Regions from separate parts of the Lentzea sp. CC55 genome, predicted to be linked through region 1. Evidence: riboswitches for the same ligand, from Rfam matches in the RefSeq annotation. Region 1 holds a riboswitch; the other holds the start of a gene.

Region 1 (9,536 bases):
CGCTTCGAGTTCCGCTGGGAGGACCAGTTCAACCTGTCGCTCGACCCGGACACCGCGCGCTCGTTCCACGACGAGACGCTCCCCGCGGAACCGGCGAAGACGGCGCACTTCTGCTCGATGTGCGGGCCGAAGTTCTGCTCCATGAAGATCACGCAGGACGTGCGGCGCTACGCCGAGGAACGCGGACTGTCCACTGTGGAGGCGATCGAGGCGGGCATGGCGGAGAAGTCCGGCGAGTTCGCCGACACGGGCGGCAAGGTCTACCTCCCGGTCGTGGAGACTTCGTGACGCGCACGCCACCCAGGGCCCTCACCATCGCCGGAAGCGACTCCGGCGGTGGTGCGGGCATCCAGGCCGACCTCCGCACGCTGTTCGCGTGCGGGGTGCACGGCTGCGTCGCGCTGACAGCGGTGACGGTCCAGAACTCGCTGGGCGTCACGGGGGTCTCCGAGATCCCGGCCGACGTCGTGGCGGCGCAGGTCGTCTCGGTGGCCGAGGACATCGGCGTGCAGGCCGCGAAGACCGGCATGCTGGCGTCGGCGCGGATCATCGAGGCCGTGGCGCCGGCGCTGGACCGCGTCGGCATCGGCTCGGGGAAGATCCCGTTCGTCGTCGACCCGGTCTCGGCGTCCATGCACGGCAACCAGCTCCTGGCCGACAACGCCCTGGACGCGTTGCGCGGCCTGATGTTCCCGCGCGCGACGCTCGTGACGCCGAACCTCGACGAGGTCGAGCTGATCACCGGCATCGAGGTGCGGGACCGCGAGGACCAGCGCGTGGCGGCGAAGGCGTTGCACGCCCTGGGCCCGGAGTGGGTGCTCGTGAAGGGCGGCCACATGTGGGACGACCCGGAGTGCCTCGACCTGCTCTACGACGGCAGCGAGTTCATCGAGCTGCCCGGTCCGCGCTACGACACCGGGAACACGCACGGCAGCGGTGACACGCTCGCGTCGTCGATCAGTGCCGCGCTCGCCCACGGCGCCTCGGTGCCGGAGGCGGTGCGCTTCGGCAAGGACTTCATCACGAGGTCCGTCGAGACCGCCTACCCGCTGGGTGCCGGTGTCGGGCCGGTGTCCCCGTTCTGGAAGCTCGACAGGTAGCGGGCGTACATCGCCCTCAGGTCGGTGGTCTCGGGATCGAGCAGCCAGACCGTCAACGCGCCTTCCAGGAACGCGACCAGCTCCACCGCGGCCGCTTCGCCGAGCACTCGGGCGAAGTGGCCGCGCAGCAGGCGGTTGCGAGCCCGGAACCGGTGCGTGACCTCGTCGTCGCGCACCAGGTGCTCGGCCTGCAGCACGGCGTGCAGCGTCGCCAACCCCTTGTGCGCCATCGTGTGTTCGGCGTCGGCGAGCAAAGCCTCCACCAGGTCGCCGCCGGTGACGCGCGCGGCCGCCCGTGCGTCGAACTCGTCCAGGACCGCCTTGAGCAGGTTCTCCTTGGACCCGAAGTGGTGGATCACCGCCGACGGCGTGACGCCGGCCTTCTTGGCGATGGCCGCGACCCCGGTACCCGCGTACCCGTTGGCGCCGAACAGTTCTATTGCGGCGTCAACGATCTCGCGGCGTCGCTCGGCCGAACAACCATGCAGGAAAATGAGGCCGGGGCAGAGCTGGTCATCCCCGCGCCGATCGACGACGTGGGTGCCGGCGGACTCCGGGGCTACGCCCGCTGGAACCCGGTCAGGGAGTACACGCAGGTGAAGGGCGTGCGCACGAAGGTGAAGGCGGCCGAGGGCACGCCGTTCGAACGCGACTTCGAGGGAGAGCTGGTCTCCGTCGAGCCGTACACCGTCGCGTCCCGGGGTGGCGGTCCGGAGACGTGCTCCGGCCGCCACCGCTGGAAGCGCCGCGAGGTGCTGGTCGCGGAGTTCGACGCCTTCAACCAGGCGCTGCGGCGGGTCTGCACCGCCGGGCGCTGAACGGCGGTGCTACTTCGGCTCTTCGCCGACCAGGGTCTCCAGCGCGTCCAGGGCGTTCACCAGAGCGGCGACGTGCTCCGGTGTGAGCTGCTCGATCCGGCGCTGCAGTTCGCGCACCCGCGCGGACCGCACGCCGGACACCATCGTCTCGCCCTCGGGCGTGGGGGTGGCGAGCCACGCGCGGCCGTCCTGCGGATCGGGTTCGCGCTTGACGTACCCGGCCTCGACCAGCGCGGCGACGATGCGGGACAGCGTCGGGGGCGCCACGCCCTCCTTGTTCGCCAGGTCGCCGAGGCGCATGGGGCCGCACCGGGCGAGCGTCGCCAGCGCGGAGACCGCACCGGGACCGAGCCCGGGGGAACCGGTGCGTCGCAGCAACCGGGCCAGCCGGCCGATCGCCAGGTACAGACGCGCGGTCGCGTCCTCGACCTCGGCGTCAATGGGGGCCGTCACGGCTTGTCGTCCTCCTCGGCGGGATTTCAGGTAGTGCTCAATCATCCCCCAACACGTGAGTACCCACGGTAGCGACTCAGAGACCCGGCGAGGACGCTTGGGCCCAAAAGCGCCGCGGAATCCTTCCGGCCAGCCGCGCCAGACGTCCGCCCTCGACCGCGCAACGCATGGCGGCGCCCATGCGTTCCGGGTCCTGAGCACGGGTGACGGCCGTCGCCAGCAGCACCGCCGAGCAGCCGAGCTCCATCGCGAGCGCCGCGTCGGACGCCGTGCCGATACCCGCGTCGAGGACGACGGGAACGCCGGCGCGCGAGGTGATCAGCTCGATGTTGTGCGGGTTGCGGATGCCGAGACCCGTTCCGATGGGCGAGCCCAGCGGCATGACCGCGGCGCAGCCGACGTCCTCCAGCTTGCGCGCCAGCACCGGGTCGTCGTTGGTGTACGGCAGGACGACGAAGCCCTCGTCCACCAGCCGCTCGGCGGCGTCCAGCAGCTCGACCGGGTCCGGCAGCAGGGTCTCCTCGTCGTGGACGACCTCGAGCTTGACCCAGTTCGTCTCCAGCGCCTCCCGCGCGAGCTGCGCGGTCAGCACGGCCTCCGCGGACGTGCGGCAGCCCGCGGTGTTGGGCAGCACCTCGATCCCCAGGCGCCGCAACAGCTCCAGCACACCGGTCCGGCCCGCCGCGTCGACCCGGCGCATCGCCACGGTCGTCAGCTCGGTGCCGGACGCGACGAGCGCCCGTTCCAGCACCGAGAGGTTCGCGGCACCGCCGGTGCCGGTGATGAGCCTCGACCGGAACTCCCGGCCCGCGATGATCAGCGGATCGTCCACGTCAGCCTCCCTGGACCGCGGTCAGCACCTCGACCACGCCGCCGTCCGGCACGATCGTGGAACCCCACAACGCCTTCGGCACCACGGCGCCGTCGAGCGCCACGGCCACGCCCTTGTCGGGCGCCCCCACCAACGCGACGACCGCGGCCACCGACGTGCCGTCCGCCAAGTCGCGGGAGGTCCCGTTCACCTGTGCCTTCACGAACTTCCTCCCTGCAGGAGCTGAACCACGAGCCGAGCGGTGTGCGGAGCGAGCAGCAGTCCGTTGCGGTGGTGACCCGTCGCGGCGATGACACCGGGTTCGAGCCAGCGCACGACCGGCACGTTGTCCGGGCTGCCCGCCCGGAATCCCACGGCGGCCTCGGCGAGCGCGTACTCGGCGATGCCCGGCAGCACGGTTTCCGCGTCCCGCAACAGGTCCCGCACGCCCGCGACGGACACGTCGGTGTCGAACCCGGCCTCGTACTGGGTGGCGCCGACGACCAGCCCGTCGTCGCGCGGCACCAGGTACACCGGCCGTCCGGAGACGAGCGCGCGGATGGTGTGGCGAGGGGGCGGCAACGCGCCGGGACGGTGCGTGAGCCGCAGGATCTCGCCCTTGACCGGCCGGATCACGCCCCTGAGCGCGGGGTGCAGCTCGCCGCTCCACGCCCCGGCGGCGATCACCGAGACCCGTCCCTCCACATCGGACACGACACCGGCGTCGAGGCACGCCCTGCGCAGGGCGGAGAGCAGCAGGCGGTTGTCGACGGCGAGGTCGCCGGACGCGAACACGCCACCGCGCACCGCCGGTCCCAGCGAGGGTTCGAGAGCGCGGACCTCCCGCGAGGTCAGCACCTGCCCCGCGTGCCGCAGGTCGGCGAGGTCACCCGGTTGCGTGCCGACCGCCAGCGTCCCGGCGGTGAACAGCGGGACACCGATCGACGAGGCGAACCCCGGCCACATCGCGAGGGCCTCGACCCCCTGTGCCACCACGGCTTCCTCGCCCGGCCACGCCTCCGTGAGAGGCGCCAGCATGCCGCCCGCGACCCGCGAACCCGCGTGCGGCGAACCGAGGTCGGACACGGAGGCGGAGAACCCGGCCCGTGCCGCGGCGAGGGCCACGGACAGGCCGATGACGCCGCCACCCCGGACGGCCACTTCCACACTGCTCAAGGCATTCACGCTCCCTGCGCCGGCATGACCCGGATCAGGTTCGACGGTCGGAGCGAACCACGCTCCCTCTCAGCCCGGTGTTCTCCAGGCTCCCGTGCGGACCGACTTCAACATAACGGTTAACGTGCGTGCGTGCCAGGACTCGACGGAAACCTGATCAGGCAACGACTCGCCGACGCGACGCTCTACCTCTGCACACCGGACCGGCCGGACCTGGCCGAGTTCGCGGACGCGGTCCTCGCGGGCGGCGTCGACATCATCCAGCTGCGGGACAAGTCACTGGAGGCGAAGCAGGAGATCGAGGCGCTCGAGGTCCTCGCCGAGGCCACCGAGCGCCACGGGAAGCTGCTCGCCGTCAACGACCGCGCGGACATCGCCCACGCGGTCGACGCCGACGTGCTGCACCTGGGTCAGGACGACCTGCCCGTCCCGCTCGCCCGCCGGATCGTCGGCGACGAGGTGGTGATCGGCCGGTCCACCCACGACGTCGGCCAGATGACCGAGGCCGCCGCGGAGCCCGGCGTGGACTACTTCTGCACCGGGCCGTGCTGGCCGACCCCGACCAAGCCGGGCCGTCCGGCGCCGGGGCTCGACCTCGTCCGCGCCACGAGGACCGACCGCCCGTGGTTCGCGATCGGCGGCATCGACCTCGCCAACCTCGCCGAGGTGAAGGCCGCGGGCGCCACCAGGGTCGTCGTCGTCCGGGCCGTCACCGACGCCGAGGACCCGCGCAAGGCAGCCGAGTCGTTCAAATTCGAACTTGATCGTTGAAATTTGAACAAAACGGCGTACGCTCGAAGACGTGAGCGCACCAGTGCTGTACCTGAGCCACGGGGCACCCCCGCTGGCCGATGACGAGACGTGGACCGGAGAGCTCCGTGCCTGGTCCGCCACCCTCCCGCGCCCGGAGGCCGTGCTCATGGTCTCCGCGCACTGGGAGGAGGCGCCGACGACCATCGGCGCGACCACGACCGTGCCGCTGGTCTACGACTTCTGGGGCTTCCCCCAGCGCTACTACGAGGTGACCTACGAGGCGCCGGGCGCGCCGGAGCTCGCCGAGGACGTCCGCAAGCTGCTCGGCGGCCACGTCGAGCAGGACGAGGAACGCGGTCTCGACCACGGCGCCTACGTGCCGCTGAAGGAGATGTTCCCGGACGCCGACGTGCCGGTGCTGCAGATGTCGATGCCCACGCTCGACCCGCGCGAGCTGCACGAGATCGGCCGGAAGCTCGCGCCGCTGCGGGACCGGAACGTCCTCATCGTCGGCAGCGGCTTCATGACGCACAACCTCAGCTGCGTGAACTTCCCGGCCGGACCGGACTACGAGCCGCCGTCGTGGTCGAAGGAGTTCGACGACTGGGCGCACCAGCAGCTCGCCAACGGCGACGTGGACGCGTTGCTCGACTTCCAGGTGAAGGCGCCCGCCGCCGGGATCGCGCACCCGCGGACCGAGCACTTCGCACCGCTCTTCGTGGCGCTGGGCGCCGCGAGCGACGAGAAGGCGCGCACCAGCGTCGAGGGCTTCTGGTACGGCCTGTCGAAGCGGTCGGTGCAGTTCAGCTAGCCGCCCCCCTCCAGGAACAGGGTGGCGAGCCTCCGCGCGATGGCGGGCGTCGGGTTGCGGACGCCCCCACCGGCCATCAGCACGAGCACCACGGCGTCGACCGAGAAGTCGGCGCGCAACCGCCCGGTCGCCTTCGCCCTGCAAGATCGTGCTGGTCTGAGAACGCGAGAGCGCCGCGGCACCGAGGTGCCGCGGCGCTCCGCACCGAGTTCTAGCCCCGCGTGAGGGTCAGGCCCCAGCGCGACAGGATCGGGTTGACCGGCTGGAAGTAGGTCGTGCCGCCGGACGAGCAGTTGCCCGAACCACCGGACGTCACGCCCTGGGCCTGGCCGAAGCCCGAGCCCGCCACCCACGAACCACCGGAGTCACCCGGCTCCGCGCAGGCGTTGGTGCGGGTCAGGCCGCGCACGGTGCCCTGCGGGTAGTTCACGGTCTGGTTGTAGGCCTGGACGGTGCCGCAGCGCCATCCGGTCGTCGAACCCGAACGGCAGATCTGCGCGCCGATCGCCGCCACGGTGGAGCCCTGGACGATCACGTTCGTGCCGTTGTAGCGGTTGACCCACGGGCGCGGGGTCCAGTTCGCGTTGGTGCGGACCCAGGCCATGTCGCTGCCGGGGAACACCGAGCCGGCGAACGAGCCGGCCGCGACGCGGTTGTAGCCGGAGACGGAGGTGCCCGTCGTGCCGCAGTGGCCCGCGGTCACGAAGCCGCCGGTCACGGAGAAGCCGAGCGAGCAACGGCCGCCGCTGCCCATGTAGATGGCGTCACCACCACGCAGGTCGTAGAGCGTCGTGGGGCTCTCGGAGACCTCCTCGACCTTGACGGTCGAGCCGATGGACTTCGCGGTGGCGATGAAGCTCTCCGCCGCGGCGTCGCGGGTGTTCTTGTTGACCTCGACCACGACGGAGTTCGACTTCTCGTCGACGCGCCAGCTGGTGATCGACTTGGGGGCGTTCATGACGTCGAGGACCGACTTGGTCCCGGTGAGCTGGGTGAGCGAGTTCTTCACCACCGTGGTGTCCGCGCCGGTCACGGAGAGTCCCGGCTTGGTCACCGCGACGGTCAGTCTGCCGCTCGCCTGGTCGATCCACGCTCCACCGAACGCATCGCCGAGGGACGCCTTGGCGGCCTCCGCGATTTCGCTCGACTTCTGGTCAGAGGCCAACCGGACGCGGGCCTGGTCAGCGTTCAGGCCCAAATCACGTTCGACCGCTTGGAGCAATTCAGCCGGGTAGCTCTCCGTATCGGAACCGGTTGGGGCGACTGGTGCAGCAGGGGCGCCAAACGCCGGTACGCTGAGAGCAGTCACGACTCCGGTGGCGAGCAACACGGCACCGGTAACACGGGCCGCACGCGTGCGGTTCATCAAGCGTCTCCCTCACTTTCGGGTGCAGGGGAACCCGAGAGTCGGTTGCAGGGACCTCTCTCGGGGGCTCTAGGGGGACGGGTGGTGGGGCGGCGGCAGGGGTCGCCCCACCCCTCCCATCCCTTGTTGCCTCTCGAACCCGGTGCGGCAGCCGGGTCCTCCACGGCAGGCGCCGGGCTCAAGCGGACGTGCCACGAGCCTCATTGCGCCCTCCTCCCGGTCTCTTTCGGACCGAATCCTTCGCCCGTTCGAGTGAAGTTGCGGATCTCTTGGCTATGACGCCCCGCCTCGAACGTGAACGAAGTGTGTCACAGCTCACGACAGATCAACTGCGGTGCGTAGCCGTTGACAGTTAACTATCGCTCAACGTAGTGACGTGATCACCGAATGGGGTCACCGGTGGCCCACGGCGTCACCGTGCTCCCGGCGGCTGACCGAGCGTGCCTGGAGGCGCTGTCCGGCGCGGGTGCTCGTGGACGGTGCACGGTGTCGGCCGTGGACGGTGCCGGTGACGAGTTGGACGCCCGTGGCGGTGAGGACGGTCACGAAGACGAGCGGACGCCGACGGCTGTTGCCCGCCAACGCTTTTCGCGTTCCACCGACCCCGGCAGGACACAGCGCCCGCAGCGCCTCCCGACCACGGCAGACGTAGGACGTTGGGCACAGTTCACCGGTTGCGGCCCGGCGACGTGCATCATCAACCCATGCGCCTGGTGACTCTCGAAGACGTTCGGACGGCCGCCGCAGCCATCGCCCGGCACGTCGTCCACACGCCGTTGCTGCCGTTCGACTCCGGCTTGTGGATCAAGCCCGAGTGCCTGCAGCCGATCGGCGCCTTCAAGCAACGCGGCGCGGTGAACGCCTTGTCCCGCATACCTTCCGAGAACCGGGCGCGCGGTGTCGTGGCGTACTCGAGCGGTAACCACGCGCAAGCGGTCGCCTACGCCGCCAAGACCCTCGGCATGCCGGCCGCGATCGTCGTGCCGGAGAACACGCCGCAGCTCAAGATCGACGCGACCCGCGCGCACGGCGCCGAGGTGTTCGTCGTCGGCATCACCGAACGCGAGTCGCGTGCCGCCGAGCTCGTCGAGGAGCGCGGGGCCACGCTGATCCCGCCGTTCGACCACCCGGACGTCATCGCCGGTCAGGGCACCGTCGGCCTGGAGATCATCAACGATCTTCCCGACGTGGCAACGATTCTGGTGCCGGTGAGCGGTGGCGGGCTGATCGCCGGCGTCGCGACCGCGGTCAAGGCGCTGCGCCCGGACGTCCGCGTGATCGGCGTCGAGCCCGAGCTGGCCGGAGACGCCTCCGCCTCGTTCGCCGCGGGAGAGCGCGTGCACTGGGACGCGCACGACCGCGCCCGCACCATCGCGGACGGCCTGCGCGCCGAGCCCTCGGAGCTCACCTGGGCCCACATCAGCGAGTACGTCGACGACTTCGTCACCGTCTCGGAGGACGAGATCCGCGACGCCGTGAACCAGATCGCCCGCCGCACGCGGGTCGTGTCCGAGCCGAGCGGCGCCGTGCCCGTGGCCGCGTACCTGAACCGGAAGCTGCCCGCCGGTCCGGCCGTCGCGGTGGTGTCCGGCGGCAACATCGAACCCCGCCTGCTCGCCTCGATCCTCGGATGATCGCGCTCCCAGACGTCCTCTCGGCGGCGGCGGTGATCGCACCGCACGTGGTGCGCACACCGCTGCTGCCGTTCGGTCCTGGATGGGTCAAGCCGGAGAACCTGCAGCCGATCGGCGCCTTCAAGCTCCGGGGTGCGCTGAACGCGTTGGCGCGCCTGGAGAACCGCGCGCACGGCGTGGTCGCGTACTCCAGCGGCAACCACGCCCAGGCCGTGGCGTTCGCGGCCCGGCTGCACGGCGTCCCGGCCGCGATCGTGATGCCGGACAACACCCCGGCGGTCAAGGTCGAGGCCACGAAGGCGCTGGGTGCCGAGGTCTTCATCGTCGGCATCACCGAACGCGTCGAGCGCGCCGAGGCCCTGGTCGCCGAACGCGGCGCGGCGCTGATCCCGCCGTTCGACCACCCGGACGTCATCGCCGGCCAGGGCACCATCGGCCTGGAGGTCCTCGAGGACCTGCCGGACGTCGAGGCCGTCGTGGTGCCGATGTCCGGCGGCGGGCTGATCTCCGGCGTGGCGACGGCGGTCAAGGCGCTGCGCCCGGACGTCCGCGTGATCGGCGCGGAACCCGCCCTCGCGGGTGACATCGCCGAGTCGCTCGCCGCGGGCGAGCTG
Region 2 (9,536 bases), 380 kb from region 1:
CGCCGAGGCCGCGGCGCGGATGGCGGCGGGACGGCCGGACAGCTCCGCGTACTCGGAGTAGGTGACCGGTTCGCCCGCCTTGACGGTGCGCAGGACGTCCCAGGCGTGCTGCAGGAACGGGCCGGACTTCTGGCGGACCTCGACGGTGTCGATCGCGGTGAGGTCGCCCTCGTGGTAGGCGACGACGGCCTTGGTGACGTCGCCGAGGTCGGGGCGCGGGGTGATCTCGGACGGCATCAGGGTCGCGTGGATCTGAGGCGTCAGCAGGGAGATGTCGGCGGTCCAGCCGCTCGCGAGCACGGCCCCGTCCGGCGTGACGACCGCGGTGAACGGCCCCGTCGGGGTGTCCACAGTGGACGCGTGTGCGACGCTCATGGTGTTGCTGCCTTCCTCGTCAGGTGTGCTCCGGCGTAGGAGCGCCACGGCCGCCACTCGGGGCCGTGGGAAGTCAGGTCGCGCAGGGACTTCGGGAGCACCAGCACGTCCGGTGCGCCGAGCACGCGCATGGCCACCTCGTCGGCGACTTCGGCGCCGACCAGTGGTGTCAGTTCTCCGGTCAGGTCCTCCGGCGAGCGGCCCACGTCGACGACGAGTCTGCCGGTCGCGAGCGCCTCGGTGACGGGGTGGTCCCCGGCCGAGTACAGGTGGGTCAGCGCGCCGTCCGGGACGCGCAACGGCACGCCCTCGAACGGCGCGACGAGCCGCAGCAGCGTCTCGGCGCCGTCGACGCTGCCCGCGACCCGGATGCCCGGCGTCTCGCGGACCAGCGGGCCGATGACCGGGTCGGAGCCGAGGAACGTGTCCACGGCGACCGGGTCGGCGTCGAGGTCCAGCAGGCGGCGCACGCGGGCCACCGCCGTGCCCAGGTCGCGCACGTCGGCGAGGCGCAGTGAGCACAGGACGTGGCCGGTGGGGAACGTCAGGCGGACCGTCGCCTCGCCGTGGGGCAGCGAGAGCGTCCGCGCGTAGGAGTCGGCGGTCACCTCCTCCACACCGGGCAGCGCGTGCGCCCGGAAGTGGGCGAGGAGGCCGGCGGCGTCGAACGGCGGCCGGTACGGCAGGCGCAGCACGATCCGGCCGGGGGTGCCGGCCGGGGCCTTGCCGCGGCCGCGCATCTCCGACGGGGTCGAGGCGAACACCATGCGGATCGTGTCGTTGAACTGGCGCACCGACGCGAAGCCCGCCGCGAACGCGATGTCGGCGAACGAGAGTTCGGTCGTCTCGATCAGCAACCGCGCCGCGTGGGCGCGGTGGGCCCTGGCCAGCGCCAGCGGACCGGCCCCCAGTTCGGCTGTCAGCACGCGGGTGAGGTGGCGTTCCGAGTAGCCGAGCTTCGCCGCGAGCCCGGAGACGCCGTCGCGTTCGACGATGCCGTCGCTGATCAGGCGCATCGCCCGGCCCGCGAGGTCCGCCCGCAGGTTCCACTCCGGCGAGCCGGGGGTGGCGTCCGGCAGGCACCGCCGGCAGGCGCGGAAGCCCGCCGACTGCGCGGCCGCCGCCGTCAGGAAGAACCGGCTGTTGCGGCGCTTCGGGGTCACCGCGGGGCACGAGGGCCGGCAGTAGATGCCGGTCGTGCGCACCGCGTGGATGAAGCACCCGTCGAAACGGGCGTCACGTGCGGAGCACACCCGGTACGCGTGTTCTTCGTCGATGACCATGCCACCGATCCTGCCAGCGGGAACGGGCAACGGCTCGCGGGAATCGGACACGACCGTCGCCTGCCGTAGACTCGTCGCTCGTGAGTTTGACCCTCGGTATCGTCGGCCTGCCCAACGTCGGCAAGTCCACCCTGTTCAATGCGCTGACGCGCAACGACGTGCTCGCCGCGAACTACCCGTTCGCGACCATCGAGCCGAACGTGGGCGTCGTGCCGCTGCCGGACGCGCGCCTGACCAAGCTCGCGGAGATCTTCGGCTCCGAGCGCGAGGTGCCCGCCGTCGTGTCGTTCGTCGACATCGCGGGCATCGTGAAGGGCGCGTCGGAGGGCGAGGGCCTCGGCAACAAGTTCCTCGCGAACATCCGCGAAGCGAACGCCATCTGCCAGGTGATCCGCGTCTTCGACGACCCGGACGTCGTGCACGTCGACGGCCGCGTCGACCCGTCGAGCGACATCGAGACGATCAACACCGAGCTGATCCTCGCCGACCTCCAGACCCTCGAGAAGGCCATCCCGAGGATCGAGAAGGAGGCGCGGATGCAGAAGGACCGCCGCGCCGCCCTGGAGAACGCGAAGAAGGCCAAGGACATCCTCGACTCGGGCCGCACGCTGTTCTCCGCCCAGTCCGAAGTGGACGGCGAACTGCTGCGCGAGCTCTCCCTGCTCACCACCAAGCCGTTCCTCTACGTCTTCAACGCCGACGAGGGCGTCCTGACCGACGAGGCCCGTCGGAAGGAGCTGCGCGAGCTCGTCGCCCCGGCCGACGCGGTGTTCCTCGACGCCAAGGTCGAGTCGGAGCTGCTGGAGCTCGACGAGTCGGAAGCCCTGGAGCTGCTGGAGTCGATCGGCCAGTCCGAGCCGGGCCTGCACGCCCTCGCCCGCGCCGGCTTCCACACCCTCGGCCTGCAGACCTACCTCACCGCGGGCCCGAAGGAGGCACGCGCCTGGACGATCCCGCAGGGCGCCACCGCCCCGCAGGCCGCCGGCGTGATCCACACGGACTTCGAGAAGGGCTTCATCAAGGCCGAGGTCGTGTCGTTCGACGACCTGGTCGCCTCGGGCTCGAAGGCCGAGGCGAAGGCGGCGGGCAAGGTCCGCATGGAGGGCAAGGACTACGTCATGGCCGACGGCGACGTGGTCGAGTTCCGCTTCAACGTCTGACGGACGCTCGCGAAAGGCACCTTCCGCGCGGAAGGTGCCTTTCGCGCATCCGCGCCGTTCTCAACGCTTGGCGGGGAACAGGCCGTCCAGGTCGATGGTGATCGGGAACGGCACCGTCACCGTGAGCTTCCCGCGGCAGAGGCCTGTCGGGACGTAAGCCCTGGTCGGCTCGTCCAACTCGTACACGTGCGCGACGGTCTGACCGGCCTCGTCCTCGACGAGCCAGTAGTGCCGAACGCCCGCCTCCGCGTACTTGCGCAGCTTGACCGTGGTGTCCCGGTGCTCGGACTCCGGTGAGACCACCTCCACCACGAGTGTGACGTCCTCAGGGGCGAACCATGTGCGGTCGCGCTCCAACGACGCCGTGGTCACCAGGAGATCCGGCTCCGGACGGTTGCGCCGGTCGAGCTTGATGGTCATTTCGCACTCGACCTCGTAGCCGTCCGGAGCCTGGTTCATCAGCTCCAGGGTGAGCCCGGTGACGACACGACCGTGCCATGACCGCTGCGGTGAGACCGTGAAAACGAGAGCTCCGTCGATCAGCTCGGTGTGCCGGGGCGCTTCCGGCAGCCGGTCCAGGTCCTCCGCGAACCACCCTTCCGCGCGGGGAGGGCGCATCCAGTCAGGCAGAGCGGTCATGGCTCAAAATAGCGGCTGGTCAGCACACCCGGCCAGGTGAGCCCGCCGCGTGCGCCCACAACGATCAACGCTCCTGAACTCCTACCGCGTGAGCGAGGGCTACCGGAACTTCGGCGTCCTCGAGCCGGCGGCTCGACACCTCACCCAGGCCGAAGCGCTGCGACTGGAGCCTGCCACGCATCACCTCAACCACCAGCGCCACCTGGAATCAGTCGCTCCAAGTGCACGCGTGAATGCGGTGAGCGACAATCGGTTGTGAAGGCGCAGCTGACGTCGAAGCCTTCACCGCCGAAGCTTTCCGGGACGGCAGTTGAAGGAGTGCGCGCCCGGTTTGTATCGGCGACGAATTTTTGATGGAAGGTTTGTACCGACCTCCGTGGGGTAGCCAGAGTTCAGGTTTCCCCACCTGGAGGTTGCAATGATCGTCCTCGGTCTGATTCTGCTCGTCGTCGGATGGCTGGCCGGTATCAGCATCCTGACGACGCTGGGCGTGGTGCTGCTGGTCATCGGCGCGATCCTGGCCGTCCTCGGCGCGGTCGGCAAGCCGATCGGTGGGCGCGCGCACTACTTCTAAAAGCCGCTCCACCCCTCGGAAGCGGTGAACGAAGAAGGGGGATCCTCCACTGTGGAGGATCCCCCTTCTTCACGTCTCACAACGTTCACGCGTCATGCCCCACAACGTTCACACGTTGTTCTTGGTTCGTGCGGCGGCGGCGAACACGCCGAACGCGACCCCCAGCATGGCCAGAGCGGCGACAGCGGCAACTACAAGATCAACTGACATGGTCGGAAAAACTCCCTTTTGCGATCTCTCCCGTGCCTTATGACGCCGGGGTACCCCAGAACGTTGCCTCGGGTAACGTTTTCGGCGTGAAACTCCGTGCTGTGGAAGCGCGTGTGCTCTCCGTAGCACCGTGGCTGCTCGCGTTGTCCGTCGCCGGGCACCTGTTCATGGTCGCTTTCCAGGCGAAGATGACCATGATCGACCTGCTCGTCTACCGCAACGGGTCGCCGCACCTGTTCTCCGGCGACCTCTACGAGTGGCGGCTCGACCAGTACGCGGACGTGTTCCCGCTGCCGTTCACCTACCCGCCGTTCGCGGCCGCGATCTTCACGCCTATGAGCTGGGTGCCGTGGGAGGCGTCGCGCTGGCTCTGGCAGCTGATCTGCCTGGGGTGCCTGTACTTCATCGTGCGCACCAGCCTGAAGCTGCTCCGGCTGCCGGACCCGCGCCGCGCCATGATGTGGACCGCGCTGACGCTGTGGATCGAGCCGGTCCGCACCACGCTCAACTACGGCCAGATCAACCTGGTGCTGGTCGCGATCCTGATCGGCACGCTCGCCAGCGCGCGGAACTGGGTCGGCGGCGCCGGCGTCGGGTTCGCCGCGGGCATCAAGCTCACGCCCGCGATCTCCGGGCTGTACTTCCTCGTCCAGCGCCGGTGGATGGCCGCTGTGTGGTCGTTCGTCGCTTTTGTGGTGGTGTACGGGATCGGGTGGGCCATCTCACCGTCCCAGTCGGACAAGTTCTGGTTCCAGCTGCTCGGTGACGCGAGCCGGGTCGGCCCGGTCGGCAGCGCGATCAACCAGTCGCTGCGCGGAGCGCTCAGCCGCACGGTCGGCTACGACGTCAAGACGGGACCGATCTACATCGTCGCCGTGCTCGTCGCGGCCGCTCTGACGTGGTTCGCGGTCAGCAGGACCAGGGACGCGCTGGCGTTGATCGTGAGCGTGCAGATGCTCGGCCTGCTCGTCTCGCCGATCTCGTGGAGCCACCACTGGGTGTGGATGGTGCCCGCCCTGCTGTGGCTGATCCACGAGGGCGGGCACGTGCTGTGCAAGATCACCGCCGGCCTGTGGGTGCTGCTGACCGGCGGTTACCTGATCTCGTTCCTGCTGCTGGCCCAGCCGAACATCTGGGACTTCCCGCGGCCGTGGATCTTCGTGGCGCTCGGCTGGGGCTATCCGGCCGCGGGCGTGCTCACGCTGGTCGCGATCGGGCTGGCGGCGCGGCGCGAGCGCGGCGAGCCGCGTCCCGGTGGCGAGGAAGCCGCCGACGGCGAACCCAGCAGGGTCGCCGGCTGACGCCTCCCGGCCGGGTCAGCCCAGGGCGTCCAGGACCCCGTCGATCTCCTCGGCGAGGGACACGTCCAGTGCGGTGATTCCTCCCTTGTAGTGCGTGCTCAGGCGGAATGTCAGCGCCTTGTACCGGATGTCGATGTCCGGGTGGTGGTTGTCGTTCTCGGCGATCTCCGCGACCCGGTTCACGACCATGATCGCCTGGGAGAAGCTCGGCAGCTCCACGGTCTTCACCAGTGCCGCGTCCTGGGGGCACCAGCCGGGGAGTTTGGGGAGCAGGTCGTCCAACTGATCGTCGCTCAACAGCTCGGCCATGTCCTGATCGTCCCACCACGTCACGTAAGCTGCGCGTTTACCACGGGAGTCCGGTGAAGCGCCGGGCTGAGAGGAGGGCTCGCAAGCCCTCGACCGTCCACCTGATCCGGGTCATACCGGCGTAGGGAGAGGTTTGACGTGAGAAGGATTTTTGCTGTTTGCGCTGCTCTGGTGCTGGCCGGGTGCTCGGCCGGTACCTCGACCGCACCGCAGTCGCGCGAGGTCACGCTGGTGACCCACGACTCGTTCGCGGTCAAGCAGGAGGTCCTGGACGAGTTCCAGAGGTCCTCGGGCATCACCGTGAAGCAGCTCGCGAGCGGCGACGCGGGCGAGCTGACGAACAAGCTGGTGCTCACCAAGGCGAACCCGATCGGCGACGTGGCGTTCGGCGTCGACTCGACCTTCGCCTCGCGCGCTCTGAGCGAGGGCGTCTTCGCCGAGTACGCCTCGCCGGAGGCCGCGAAGGGCGCCCAGCGGTACAAGGCCGACGACTCGAACCGCCTGCAGGCCGTCGACGTCGGTGACGTGTGCCTCAACATCGACCCGGCCGGGCTCGGCGGGGTCGAGCCGAAGTCGTACGAGGACCTGGTCGACCCGAAGTTCAAGGACAAGCTGGTCGTCGAGAACCCGGCCACGTCCTCGCCCGGTCTCGCCTTCCTGCTCGGCACGATCGCGAAGTTCGGCGAGAACGGCTGGCAGGAGTACTGGACCAAGCTCAAGGCCAACGGCGTCAAGGTCGTGAGCGGCTGGGAAGAGGCCTACAACCAGGAGTTCTCCGCCACCAAGGGCGACCGGCCGATCGTCGTGTCGTACGCGTCGTCGCCGTCGGCCGAGGGCGGCAAGACCAAGGCCGTGCTCGACACCTGCTACCGCCAGGTCGAGTACGCCGGCGTGCTGTCCGGCGCCAAGAACCCCGAGGACGCGAAGAAGGTCCTCGACTTCCTGCTGGGTGAGCAGTTCCAGGCCCAGGTGGCCGAGCAGATGTACGTCTACCCCTCGCGCGAGGGCGTCGCGCTGCCCGAGTCGTGGGCCAAGGACGCCCCGCTGCCGTCTTCGTCGCAGTCGTTGCCCGCCGAGAAGGTCAAGGACAACCGCGAAGCGTGGGTCGAGCAGTGGCGCAAGCTCGTGCAGGGCTGAGCTCGCGCACGGGGTGGTCGGCGGCGGCGCTGCTGCCGCTGGCCTTCCTGGGACTGTTCTTCGCGTGGCCCGTGCTGGCGATCGTGTCGCTCGGGCTGCGTGAGGGCGGTGTCCTGGAGGCGGTCTTCGAGGGCGGCACCTGGGAGCTCGTCGGCTTCACCCTCGGGCAGGCCCTGGCGTCGACGGTCGTGGCGGTCGTCGCCGGGATGCCGCTCGCGTTCGTGCTGGCCCGGTGCCGGATCCGCGGGCTCGGGCTGGTGCGTGCCGCCGTGATGGTGCCGTTCGTGCTGCCGACCGTGGTGGTGGGCCTGGCCTTCCGGACGTTCTGGCCGGACGGCGGCGTGCTGCCGATCGTGCTGGCGAACGCCTTCTTCAACGTCGCCGTGGTCGCGCGGACCGTCGGCGGGCTGTGGGCGCACACCGATCGGCGGGCCGAGGACGCGGCACGGGCGCTGGGGGCGTCACGCCCGCGGGCGTTCCTGTCGGTGGTGCTGCCGGCGCTCGCGCCCGCGATCGGCTCGGCCGCGGCGGTCGTGTTCCTGTTCTGCGCCACGAGTTTCGGCGTCGTGCTGGTGCTCGGCGGCTCGCGGTACCGGACGCTGGAGACCGAGATCTACCTGCGGACGGTGGAGCTGTTCGACCTGTCCGGGGCGGCCGCCCTGTCGCTGCTGCAGTTCGCCGCCGTGCTGGCGGTGCTCGTGCTGGGCGCGCTCGCCCGGCGCCGGCGGGAGACCGCTCTGGCGTTGCGCGGCAGGGAGGAGCTGGCCCGGCGGCCCGCCGGCGGTGAGTGGTACGTCGTCGGCGCCGCGTTCGCCGTGGTGGTCGCGCTGCTGACGCCGGTCGTCGGCCTGGTGACCCGGTCGCTGTCCACCCGGGACGGCTGGAGCCTCGCCGGGTACGTGGCGCTGAACACCCGCGGCGACCGGGGCACGCTGGCGGTGACCGGAGTCGACGCCGCGGTGAACTCGCTGCGGACGGCCTTCGACGCCACGCTCGTGGCACTGGTCGTCGGGGTGTTCTCGGCCGTGGTGCTGGTCGGGCTGCGGCGGTCCGGTGCGCGTTCCGCCGAGGTGCTCGACACGGCGCTGATGCTGCCGCTCGGGGTGTCCGCGGTGACGGTCGGCTTCGGCTACCTGATCACCATGGACGCGCTGCCCGGCGACTTCCGCACCTCGCCGATGCTGGTGCCGCTGGCACAGGCGCTGGTGGTGACGCCGCTGGTCGTGCGAATGGTGCTGCCGGTGCTGCGGGCCGTCGACGAACGGCTGCGGCAGGCGGCGGCGACGCTGGGGGCCTCGCCCGCCGGGGTGTGGCGCGAGGTCGACCTGCCGCTGGTCGGCCGGTCCCTGGTGGCGGCGGCCGGGTTCGGGTACGTGGTGGCGCTGGGGGAGTTCGGGGCGACGAGCTTCCTGGCCCGGCCGGACGCGCCGACGTTGCCGGTGGTGATCGCACGGCTGATGTCGCGGCCGGGGGAGTTGAACAGCCAGATGGCCTACGCGGCGTGCGCGCTGCTGATGGTCGTGACGGTCGGGTGCGTGCTGCTGATCGAGCGGCTGCGCGTGCCGAGCAGCGGGGAGTTCTGATGGCGCTGGAGCTGGACTCGATCACCGTCCGGTACGGACCGACGACGGCGGTGTCGGACGTGTCGCTCTCCGTGCGGGACGGCGAGGTCGTGGCGCTGCTCGGGCCGTCGGGGTGCGGGAAGTCGACGCTGCTGCGCACGGTCGCGGGGCTGGAGAAGCCCTCGTCCGGTGCCGTGCGGTGGGACGGCGCGGACCTGGCCGGCGTCCCGGTGCACCGGCGCGAGTTCGGGCTGGTGTTCCAGGACGGGCAGCTGTTCCCGCACCGCACGGTCGCCGGGAACGTGGCGTTCGGCCTGCGGATGAGGAAGGTCGAGCGCGAGGCGCGGGACAAGCGCGTGCTGTCGCTGCTCGAGCTCGTCGGCCTCGAGGGCTACGCCGATCGCCGGGTCACGCAGCTGTCCGGCGGGGAGCAGCAACGGGTGGCGCTGGCACGCGCGCTGGCGCCGTCACCGCGGTTGCTGCTGCTGGACGAGCCGCTGTCGGCGCTGGACCGGGCGTTGCGCGAGCAGCTCGCGGTCGACCTGGCGCGGCTGCTGCGGGAGGCGGCCACGACGGCGCTGGTCGTGACGCACGACCACGACGAGGCGTTCACGCTGGCCGACCGGGTGGCGATCATGTCGCGCGGCCGGATCGTCCAGGTCGGCCCGCCCGCCGAGGTGTGGTCGTCGCCGGTGGACGTCGAGACCGCGAAGTTCCTGGGCTGCAGCAGGTTCGTGCCCGGTTCGTTCGTCGGCCTGGACGTCGAACGGGTCGGGTTGCGCGCCACGGCGCTGCGGGTCGACTCCGACGGTCTGCTGGAGGGCACGGTGCTGGAGCGGGTGCACCGGCGCGACCACGTGCGGTTGCTCGTGGAGATCGGCGGCGAGGAGTACGAGGCCGTGGGACCGGTGTCGGTCGGGGACCGCGTGCGGCTCGCAATCGACTTGGACGGCGTCGCGCGCGTCGGGTAGGCATGCAGTCCTATG

Evidence for each region. Region 1 has a riboswitch for thiamine pyrophosphate ahead of L6E10_RS18090 (FAD-dependent oxidoreductase). Riboswitches for the same ligand answer to the same signal wherever they lie in the genome.
Region 2: another riboswitch for thiamine pyrophosphate. It lies ahead of L6E10_RS16195 (thiamine ABC transporter substrate binding subunit); the one in region 1 lies ahead of L6E10_RS18090 (FAD-dependent oxidoreductase).

What each region holds. Positions count from the first base shown of each region.
Region 1 is NZ_JAJCXE010000022.1:462,000-471,535, forward strand. It holds gene thiC (phosphomethylpyrimidine synthase ThiC) at 1-288, shown strand, start outside; gene thiD (bifunctional hydroxymethylpyrimidine kinase/phosphomethylpyrimidine kinase) at 285-1,100, shown strand; gene L6E10_RS40360 (helix-turn-helix domain-containing protein) at 1,043-1,696, opposite strand; gene L6E10_RS18070 (hypothetical protein) at 1,583-1,918, shown strand; gene L6E10_RS18075 (MarR family winged helix-turn-helix transcriptional regulator) at 1,928-2,371, opposite strand; gene L6E10_RS18080 (thiazole synthase) at 2,448-3,203, opposite strand; gene thiS (sulfur carrier protein ThiS) at 3,205-3,405, opposite strand; gene L6E10_RS18090 (FAD-dependent oxidoreductase) at 3,402-4,349, opposite strand; TPP riboswitch at 4,353-4,464, opposite strand; gene thiE (thiamine phosphate synthase) at 4,491-5,129, shown strand; gene L6E10_RS18100 (dioxygenase) at 5,161-5,922, shown strand; gene L6E10_RS40365 (hypothetical protein) at 5,919-6,041, opposite strand; gene L6E10_RS18105 (S1 family peptidase) at 6,134-7,087, opposite strand; gene L6E10_RS18110 (threonine/serine dehydratase) at 7,993-8,922, shown strand; gene L6E10_RS18115 (threonine/serine dehydratase) at 8,919-9,536, shown strand, end outside.
Region 2 is NZ_JAJCXE010000022.1:84,209-93,744, reverse strand. It holds gene L6E10_RS16230 (methylated-DNA--[protein]-cysteine S-methyltransferase) at 1-375, opposite strand, end outside; gene L6E10_RS16225 (bifunctional transcriptional activator/DNA repair enzyme AdaA) at 372-1,658, opposite strand; gene ychF (redox-regulated ATPase YchF) at 1,739-2,818, shown strand; gene L6E10_RS16215 (Uma2 family endonuclease) at 2,879-3,457, opposite strand; gene L6E10_RS16210 (DUF6131 family protein) at 3,876-4,031, shown strand; gene L6E10_RS16205 (mannosyltransferase) at 4,328-5,542, shown strand; gene L6E10_RS16200 (4a-hydroxytetrahydrobiopterin dehydratase) at 5,558-5,851, opposite strand; TPP riboswitch at 5,886-5,996, shown strand; gene L6E10_RS16195 (thiamine ABC transporter substrate binding subunit) at 5,990-6,988, shown strand; gene L6E10_RS16190 (iron ABC transporter permease) at 6,964-8,571, shown strand; gene L6E10_RS16185 (ABC transporter ATP-binding protein) at 8,571-9,521, shown strand; gene L6E10_RS40820 (hypothetical protein) at 9,534-9,536, shown strand, end outside.